Regions from separate parts of the Shewanella sp. MF05960 genome, predicted to be linked through region 3. Evidence: predicted binding sites of a transcription regulator. Region 3 holds the regulator's gene; each other region holds the start of a gene.
What was found. The regulator LexA, encoded in region 3, represses DNA repair genes until DNA is damaged. The targets are predictions, from matches to a motif close to TACTGTATNNNNATACAGTA.
Positions count from the first base shown of each region.

Region 1: the regulator LexA is predicted to act here: its motif matches at 1,258-1,277, upstream of ACROAE_RS04555 (LexA family protein).
Region 2: the regulator LexA is predicted to act here: its motif matches at 1,594-1,613, upstream of dinB (DNA polymerase IV).

Region 1 is NZ_JBOZPS010000003.1:247,783-251,072, forward strand. Features, by position in the region: gene ACROAE_RS04550 (hypothetical protein) at 329-1,108, shown strand; gene ACROAE_RS04555 (LexA family protein) at 1,304-1,711, shown strand; gene ACROAE_RS04560 (Y-family DNA polymerase) at 1,699-2,955, shown strand; gene topA (type I DNA topoisomerase) at 3,139-3,290, opposite strand, start outside.
Region 2 is NZ_JBOZPS010000001.1:232,352-235,641, reverse strand. Features, by position in the region: gene ACROAE_RS01015 (FAD:protein FMN transferase) at 1-44, shown strand, start outside; gene nqrM ((Na+)-NQR maturation NqrM) at 114-338, shown strand; gene bfr (bacterioferritin) at 562-1,032, shown strand; gene bfr (bacterioferritin) at 1,044-1,511, shown strand; gene dinB (DNA polymerase IV) at 1,652-2,731, shown strand; gene ACROAE_RS00990 (aminoacyl-histidine dipeptidase) at 2,811-3,290, opposite strand, start outside.
Region 3 is NZ_JBOZPS010000006.1:181,788-185,077, forward strand. Features, by position in the region: gene plsB (glycerol-3-phosphate 1-O-acyltransferase PlsB) at 1-680, opposite strand, end outside; gene lexA (transcriptional repressor LexA) at 945-1,559, shown strand; gene ACROAE_RS08245 (cell division inhibitor SulA) at 1,556-2,062, shown strand; gene coxB (cytochrome c oxidase subunit II) at 2,455-3,290, shown strand, end outside.

The sequences.
Region 1 (3,290 bases), on a different contig from region 3:
TATTTTGTTTTTTGCATAATTAGAACCATCGTTCAACTATGACAAAACGTTATACTAAATGTGAAATGTAATATATATAGTAATAACGAGCAAGAAAAAAAACCGATAATGCGCTCTTATGTACAGTCTGTTAATGATTTGTTTGCTTAGTTTATTAATTTCTCCACAAAACGACTTATTATTCAACGACAGCCGTAATGACATACGCTAAGATATAAGCTACTTTTGATGAAATTTTTTGATTAATTTATCTGTTCGTCAAAATCACTTTTTAGCCATTATTATTGGCTTTGTCACCATGTGATATGAAAGATAAAATGGAACCTTTATGTCCTTAATTTTGGTATTAATTCTTATCGGCGCACTGCTATTACTGATTATCGGTTTTAGTATCGTCCAACAACAAAAAGAGCGCGCAGAAGCTGAACGCCGTATTGAAGTATCGCGTCAACGCGCCATTATTGACGAAACCGATGCGGTATTATCTAACACGGGTATGGCTCCTTGCTCTAGCCACATCATGCTCGTGTTATACCGCCGTATTCAAGATGCATTAGAGCAATCAGTACCTCATTCTTCTGGTCAATTAAAATCGGACTATGAACGTCGCCTTGGCGATATTAAAGCGCAAATAACCACAGTATCAAACTCTCCTAGCCAAGTGCCAGCTATTGAAAACTTTCGCTTACCAGACAATGACAGACAGGTCTTAGAGTTGGTTAAAACCCTTAAAAAACTCAAAGCCATTTTGCGAGCTGAGCATAACAAAGGCAAAGTTGACCCCACTGTATTTGCTGAAGAAGAAATGCGTATTGATAATTTACAGCTACGCATCAATGTTGAATCAATGATTAGCCGTGCCCGTGCGGCCTGCTTTATGAAACAATATGGCTCAAGCAAACAAATGGTGACAAAAGCATTAAATACGTTGCACACGATTAAAGCCCAAACGCCAAATGATCCATTTATTGCGCGCAAGGTCGATGAAGCCAAACTATTGCTCGATGAAATCATGGGGGCACAACGCAGCAGCGAACCGAGTACACCTAAGCCGAAAAAAGAAGGTGATGATATCGATATGCTGTTTCAACCTAAAAAGAAATGGTAGTACTGCTCATTTCCATCTGTTGATCATCTCATTAGCCTCGTAAAGAGGCTTTTTTGTATCCCATCTTTAACGCTCATTAGCCAACTCAAGCATCGCGCGCCGCAATCTTTCATAATGAATATTTGATCATTTCTGTTTCGCTGCTATTATACTGTTTATTTATACAGTGTTACTGCGAGTTGACTTGGTACTGATATGAAAGTGATCCCAATCTACATAGCTGGCGGCATTAGCGGCTTTGAGTCGCCTGCAGCGGAATACAAACAGCGGCCATTAAGCTTAGATGAACTACTCATTACTCATCCAAGTGCCACGTTTATCGGTAAAGTTCAGGGAGACTCAATGACCGGTATTGGTATTTTTGATGGTGACTTAGTCATTGTCGATCGCAGTTGTACGGTCAAGAATGGCCAAGTGATTGTCGCTAACTTTAATGGTGAGTTCGTGTGCAAAATGATCGACCTCAAACGAAGATTACTACTGTCTTCCAACGATGCTTATGCCGATGTGGTGATTAATCAATATGATGACTTTAGCATTGAAGGTACGGTGATCTATTCAATACGGTGCCATGATGAGGCAATCAATTTATGTTCGCGTTAGTTGATGCCACTTCATATTACTGCAGTGCAGAACAAGTCTTTAGACCTGAATGGCGTCATCGACCGGTCATTGTATTGTCTAACAACGATGGTTGCGTGGTAGCTGCAAATCGCCTCGCAATTGAGTTAGGTATTCCCAAGTTTCAGCCTTATTTTAAAATCGCCAATCTTTGTCGCCAACATCAAGTGGTGGTGCTATCCAGCAACTATGAATTATATGCAGACTTGTCGGCAAAAATGATGCAAGTGATTGGCCGATTCGCCCCTGAGCAGCATATTTACTCGATTGATGAATCCTTTCTTTCTTTTAAACATTGCCAACAAGCCATTCCGTGCTTAGCCACTCACGCAAGACGAATTCGACAAACGGTTTGGCAATATACGCGGTTACCTGTTTGTGTGGGTATCGGCTCAACACTGACACTTGCAAAAGTCGCCAATAAAGCTGCTAAATTAACGCCTGCATCTAAAGGGGTGTGCGTGATAGATAACGAGGCAATTCGCCAAGCAACATTGGCCTCATTGTCAGTTAGCGATGTGTGGGGGATTGGCCGTAAAACTGCAGCCAAGTTAACGGTAATGAATATTCATACAGCCTGGGAACTGGCTAACACGTCGCCCACCATGATGCGCAAGCAATTTAGCATTGAAATAGAGCGCACTATTCGTGAACTCAATGGTGTTGCGTGTAAGCAATGGGATGAAGCAAGGGCCGATAAACAACAAATATTCTCAACCCGCAGCGTCGGCAAACGGATTACCGATATTGACAGCTTGCACCAGGCGTTATGCATGCATATCGCTATTGCGGCCGCTAAAGCCAGAAAGCAGCAATCATTGTGTAAGGTGATGATGCTGTTTGCCCATAACTCACCTCACGATAGTTACCCGCAAAGCTTTAAAGTCAATGTTAACTTTACCTGTGCTACTCATTGCAGCGCCGAAATGACTCATGCCGCATCCTCGGTAATACATCGGCTTTACCGCCCTGGTGTGCATTATTATAAAGTCGGCGTAGGACTACTCGACTTGGTGAATAGTCAACACCAGCAACTCGACCTATTTAATGCCAGCAAAGCCAAACCACAATTAATGCAGGTACTGGATAATATTAATCACCGCTATGGAAGCGATACCCTATTTTTAGGTGCACAAGGAGCACAACAGAAATGGGCGATGCACAGAGAATTTTTAACACCGCAGTACACAACAGATTGGCGCCACATTCCAATTATTCATTGTTAATTATGCTCATTGTTATCGAATCGACCTCTATTTAGACGCTCTAACGATGCCAAATACCATTCCAATAAATAATAACGGTAACCGTTGTCATCAAGCGCATATAAAACCGTCATGGTGATACATTAAATAACGCCCATAAAAAAGCGCTACCCGAGGGTAACGCTTTTATCGTTGAAGTACAGATTACTTCTTAGCTTTTTTCTTCGCCGATTCGCTAACCCACTTACCGTTAACAAATTTCGCAGACCAACCTGTCGCTTTACCGTCTACTTCCGTGGCAACGTATTGCTCTTTGGTTTTGCGGCTAAATTTAACAGCGGCTTTGTTGCCGTCGT
Region 2 (3,290 bases), on a different contig from region 3:
TTAAGGTCTATTACAGTGATGCGTTTAAAGCATATGTAAAGTAACCTTAAATAGGGTTATATTGCTGACGATTAGGTCAGAATTAAGCTAGATTGAGTTAATTGGAGTTCGTAATGAGCACATTTATTGCTGCGTTTGTGGTGTTACTTTTGTTTTTCTTATTAATGTCTGTTGGCTATATCGTGAAGAAAAAAGCGGTAGAAGGCAGTTGCGGTGGATTAGGTGTGTTAGGTATTGAGAAAGCCTGTGACTGTGATAACCCTTGTGATGCGCGTAAACTTCGTATGCAAAAAGAACAAGACCGTAAAGATATGCTCAACCAAAATAGAATTATTTAAATTGTATCGCTTCTGATTTTAGAGCTTACAATGTAAAGAGCCTTCATTATGAAGGCTTTTTTTATGGGTTGCTTACCACAGTGGTGTTACAAAACTTAGTTATAATGATAATGGTTATCAATTGTAAGTTGGTGAAAATAAAGGAAAATTTGCCTTTTTATCTACATTGTTCTATCCTGTATGAAATTGATCGAGATCACACTATTTATCAAGGGACATTGCTATGAAAGGTCATCCTAAAGTCATCAGTCAACTCAATCGTGTACTTACTTGCGAACTGACAGCCATTAACCAGTACTTTTTACATGCGCGCATGTTTAAGCACTGGGGTTTAGAAAAGCTGAATGAGAAAGAGTACAAAAAATCGATTGAAGACATGAAGCATGCTGACAAGTTGATTGAGCGAGTCTTGTTTCTTGAAGGATTACCTAATTTACAGCAGTTAGATAAATTGCGCATTGGTGAGCATGCCCAAGAGATGCTTAGCTGTGATTTAGCGGCAGTGACTGAGCAAATTGCTATCTTACGTGAAGCGATTAGTGTATGTGAAACTCAGCAAGATTACGTTAGCCGTGATCTATTTGAAGATTTATTAGAAGACGAAGAAGAACACCTAGATTGGATTGAGTCTCAGCAAGAACTGATTAGCCAAACGGGTATCCAAAACTATCTTCAATCACAAATTAACGACTAATAGGAATTATCATGAAAGGCAATCCTGAAGTAATCGACGCCCTAAATTTATTGTTAACTGGCGAGTTATCTGCAATGGACCAGTATTTTGTTCATGCTCATATGTATGAAGATTGGGGATTTAATGAATTATATACCCGTATCTTACATGAGTCAGACGACGAAAAGTTGCATGCGGCAAAGTTAGTTCAACGTATTCTATTTTTAGAAGGCACGCCCGATGTCGGCAGCCGTGAAGCGTTGAATATTGGCAAAGATGTACAAGAAATGTTTAAAAATGACTTAGCTTATGAGTATCACGTAGCCGATAACTTACGTAAGGTTATTGCCTTGTGTGAAGCAAAGAAAGATTATCAGACCCGTGAAATTTTAGAAGTGTTACTCGATGATACTGAATCTGATCATATGTATTGGTTAGAAAAGCAATTGGGTCTTATTGAGCGCATTGGTTTACAGAACTATTTACAAACTAAAATGTAATCATTATTAGATAACACGCTATGTTAAAGAAGCCCAACTCAGTTTGGGCTTTTTTGTCTCCGTGATTGAGATAATGATAGTGTACTGTTTTTATATACAGTGATATTATTGGCGTTAAGTTAATCACTGATGGTCACAGAATGCGTAAAATCATTCATATCGATATGGATTGTTATTTTGCTGCGGTCGAAATGCGCGACTTTCCTGAGTTACGAGGAAAAGCCATTGCTGTCGGTGGCAGAAGTGATCGCCGTGGTGTGATAAGTACCTGCAGTTATGAAGCGCGTAAATTTGGTGTCCGAAGTGCAATGTCGAGTTATCACGCATTGCAATTGTGCCCACAGTTAATTTTAGTGCCGGGACGAATGGATGTATATAAGTCAGTTTCGTTGCAGATCCGTGAGATTTTCCATCGTTATACTGATTTAGTTGAACCATTGTCGTTAGACGAGGCCTACCTCGATGTCACTGATTGCACCGAACATAAAGGCAGTGCGACTTTAATTGCTAACGCCATACGCGATGAGATATTTGCCATCACAGGATTAACCGCTTCAGCGGGGGTTGCACCGATTAAGTTTCTAGCCAAAATTGCCTCAGATTTAAACAAACCGAATGGTCAATATGTGATAACCCCAAATCAAATCTGCGACTTTGTTAAAGACTTACCTTTGAGTAAAATTCCAGGGGTTGGTAAGGTCACTTCACAAAAGCTTGCTGATATTGGCTTAGTCACTTGCTTTGATGTGCAGCAATACCCCAAAGTGAAACTGATTGAAGCCTTTGGTAAGTTTGGCCATGTGCTTATTGAGCGTGCTCAAGGCATTGATACGCGGCAAATTAGTCCACACAGAGTGCGTAAGTCTGTTGGTGTTGAAACCACCTTAGCCAAAGACATATTTACCCTAGAGCAATGCCACCAAGTCTTGCCGCAACTGATTCAAGAATTAAGTGCGCGGGTACATCGCAGTGCGAAAGACCGACTGATCAATAAACAAGTGGTTAAATTAAAATTTAATGATTTTAAGCAGACTACGATTGAGCATCGTAGCGATGCTATTTCAGTCAATATGTTTCACGAATTATTAAAGCAGGCTCTGCAACGCAGCCAAGGCCGTGGCATACGCTTAATCGGTGTGAGTGTAGGTTTAGCCGATATCGTCCAAGGCCAATCAGATGGTTTAGCAGATAAATTGACCCAACTCGATTTACAATTTTAACCTGCCTTTTTACCGTTACGCACAAAAAAGACGACTTAAAGTCGCCTTTGATTTTTTGATGAATTAGTTCGTTAACGTATTACGCATCTTTTGCAGGAATACGAGCTAATACCGCCAGTAGCAATTCCCAGTATTGGCCAACAGTCGTGATGTTAACCATTTCATCTGGACTGTGTGGATAACGGATCGTTGGCCCAATCGAAACCATGTCCATGTGCGGATACGGTTCTTTAAATAAACCACATTCAAGACCAGCATGGATGACCATGATGGTTGGGTCTTTCTTATAAATATCATTATAGGTTTCACGCACGATGGCCATGACTGGCGAGCTGGTGTCTGGCTTCCAACCTGGGTAAGCACCGCTTAAATCAATACTTGCGCCAGAAAGGTTAGCTAATGCAGTCAGCATACCGGTAACTTCTTCTCGGCCAGAGTCGATTAATGAACGGATAAGGCACAATATTTCAACGCTTTCATCTTCAGTGCTAATCACGCCGATATTGAGTGAGGTTTCGGTTACGCCTTCAACTTCATCGCTCATGCGGATAACGCCATT
Region 3 (3,290 bases):
TCCGACTTAAGCAACGAAGCAAAAAACATTTGTCTGTTGGGCAACTGCGGGCCCGTCATCACTTTACGTTGACGACTGAAATGCACTCGAGCTACACGGGTTAATTTGTGGGCAATACTTTTATCAAATCCATGCTCATCTGCCATATAGCGTAAAGATAATGCATTAGAGAACTGGACAAAGTTATGTCTACCAAGAAACAAAATCATTAGCCATTTGCGTAACCACGTTGGGCTTTCACGCTCAAGCACTGCCGCCTTCATACTGTCGTCTTCTTTACCAGGCGTGCGCCCCCAGTACAAACTCACGGGAACGAGTTGAATATCCAAATCCGGACGTTGACGATGAAGCGCCAATAAACTGGTGAAGCTATCGATAAACTTTTCACCACTTTCGCGTTTACCAAAGAGTGGCTTACGCCCCTCCAAACACACAATACGTGGCACTTTTAAGCCATCAACGATGAGTGGGTCATATGGACTCGGCATTCCAAAGCCCTCAGTGATTTCGCTTAGCGCAGCGGCATCACTGATTGACTCTGTTTTCATGACATAAACCAATGGTTTATTTGGATCTAAATTAAGATCATCAAAAGGGTCATGCGGGACAACAATGGTTTGAACCATCGATTTCTGTACCCATTTTAATGCACGTAAAAATATTGAATTTGGTTTTGACATAGTTACTTTCGCAATATAAGCCACTGTAATATTGCTGCATAGGATACCAGAAACCACCCTTGATACACTATCTGGCTGTTTTATCTTTACTTTGTGAACAGTCCCTAACTGAACAACTCAATTAAAATATAGAATGAAACTGATATAAAACATACTGATAGGCAACAATGCCGTAACAAAAAACAAAAAACGGTTGGTTAATACTTGCGCGAACAAAAACACTGTATATAATGACAGTCACTGTATAAAAAGACAGGAATCATCATGAGACCGTTAACGCCGCGCCAAGCAGAAATTTTAGACTTAATTAAAAACAATATCGCCGAAACAGGTATGCCACCGACTCGTGCTGAAATTGCGAACCGTCTTGGCTTTAAAAGTGCAAATGCTGCCGAAGAGCATTTAAAAGCACTCGCCAAAAAAGGCTTTATCGAGATCATGCCTGGCACTTCAAGAGGTATCCGCTTACCTCATGAAGAACAACAAGAAACAGGATTGCCGCTGATTGGCCAAGTCGCTGCTGGTGAACCCATTTTAGCGCAAGAGCATGTAGAGCAATATTATCAAGTCGACCCAAACATGTTTAAACCCGCAGCCGATTTTTTACTGCGAGTACGTGGCGACAGCATGAAAGACATTGGCATTTTAGAGGGCGATTTACTTGCCGTTCATAAAATGCAGCAAGCACGTAATGGCCAAGTAGTTGTGGCCCGCGTTGAAGATGACGTCACGGTGAAACGTTTCGAGAAAAAAGGCAATGTTGTCTATCTACATGCCGAAAACGAAGCATACACCCCGATTAAAGTAGACTTAAGTTGCCAAAGCCTCACCATTGAAGGGCTTGCCGTTGGCGTTATCCGTAATGGAGATTGGTTATGAACAAACTAATGGGCACTGCCCCGCGCCACCCAGGTTTATGGGCAGATTCAACAGAAGCAGAATTGTATGGCAACCAAACCATTCAAACATTACAAACCGTCACTCAAGGTGAGTCTGAGTTAGGGCAACTGTGCAGCCAGTTAGCAACCTTAAGCCGACAAGGACGCTGGATAGTGCTCATTAGTCCTCCGCATATTGGTTATAAGCACATGCTGGCAAGTGCTGGTGTAAGAATGGACCGAATCTTACTAGTACACACTAAAGATGAAGTTGAAACGTTATGGGCAATGGAAAAAGCATTAACCAGTGGCACTTCAAGCGCTGTGATTACCTGGACGAGTTCATTAGATGCTCGTGACAGTCGCCGTTTAGAAATTGTCGCCAAAAGTGCACGCGCTTTAGGTGTGGTAATTGAAGATGTGAATACTCACTTACCTGAAAAACATCAAATCGTTAATCCAACAATGCCTTCTGCAACAAGTAATTTTTCAGCATTTCATTAAGTACGAACCCTTCAACACCAAGCCCTGCATCCAATTCAGGGCTTTTTTTTACCTTTTTTCAGCCAATTAGCGAACAAAGTGATCTTGATCAATGTTTAATCTACAAGTAATGTTGTTAACAAGGATGAAACATTTTTTATCTTTTATTTGACGTAATTTGGCAGATAACACCGCCATCGATGGGAATACGTCAATACAATTTGATTAGTTCAGTCGTAGGTACAAGTGTGGTGTTCAGCTAACAATAAAAGCGTAAACTGCCAGTTTACAACCACCAAGTTACTTTGAGGTCATCAAACTTTTTTGGGAACCGAAGAGTTTGCATAGAGCAGAGACTTACTGTGTGACTCTTCTTTGTAGTTGCTATTTGCAATTAGCAGAGGAGAAGTCTTGTGAAGCAATGGTGGTATTGTTTATTGGTTGTGCTGATAGCACTTCCGCTTGGGGCTGCAGAAATGCCCCTCAACATGACTCAAGGCGTGACAGATATCAGTGGTAAGGTTTACGACCTCCACATGACCATTTTATATATCTGTTGTGCTATTGGGCTAGTGGTGTTTGGGATCATGATTTACTCAATGATCTATCACCGCAAATCTAAAGGCGCTGTCGCGGCCAATTTTCACGAAAGTACTAAAGTGGAAATAGCCTGGACAGTCATTCCGTTTATCATCTTAATTGCTATGGCAATTCCTGCTACTAAAACCCTGATTGCAATGGAAGACTCCAGCGATGCGGATCTGACCATAAAAATTACGGGGTCGCAATGGAAATGGCACTACAGCTATTTCGATAAAGACATAGAATTTTACAGCACACTCTCAACTCCAAGAGAACAAATTGATGGTGATCAAACCAAAGGTGAAAACTATCTACTCGAGGTAGATAAGCCTCTGGTATTACCGATTAATCGCAAAGTGCGTTTTTTAATGACCTCAGATGATGTAATCCATTCTTGGTGGGTACCGGCATTTGCCGTTAAAAAAGATGCTAATCCCGGTTTTATTAACGAAGCCTGGACGCGTATTGATAAACCAGGGATCTACCGTGGTCAATGTGCTGAACTTTGCGGAAAAGATCATGGTTTTATGCCCATAGTGGTCAATGCGCTTTCTGAAGCAGATTTTGATAATTGGCTGATTGAGCAAAAGCAAATGGCTAAAACCGAAGCCGCAGCAGCTGCGGCCTCGATGTCGCAAACCTTATCTCTTGCCGATTTAAGCAAACA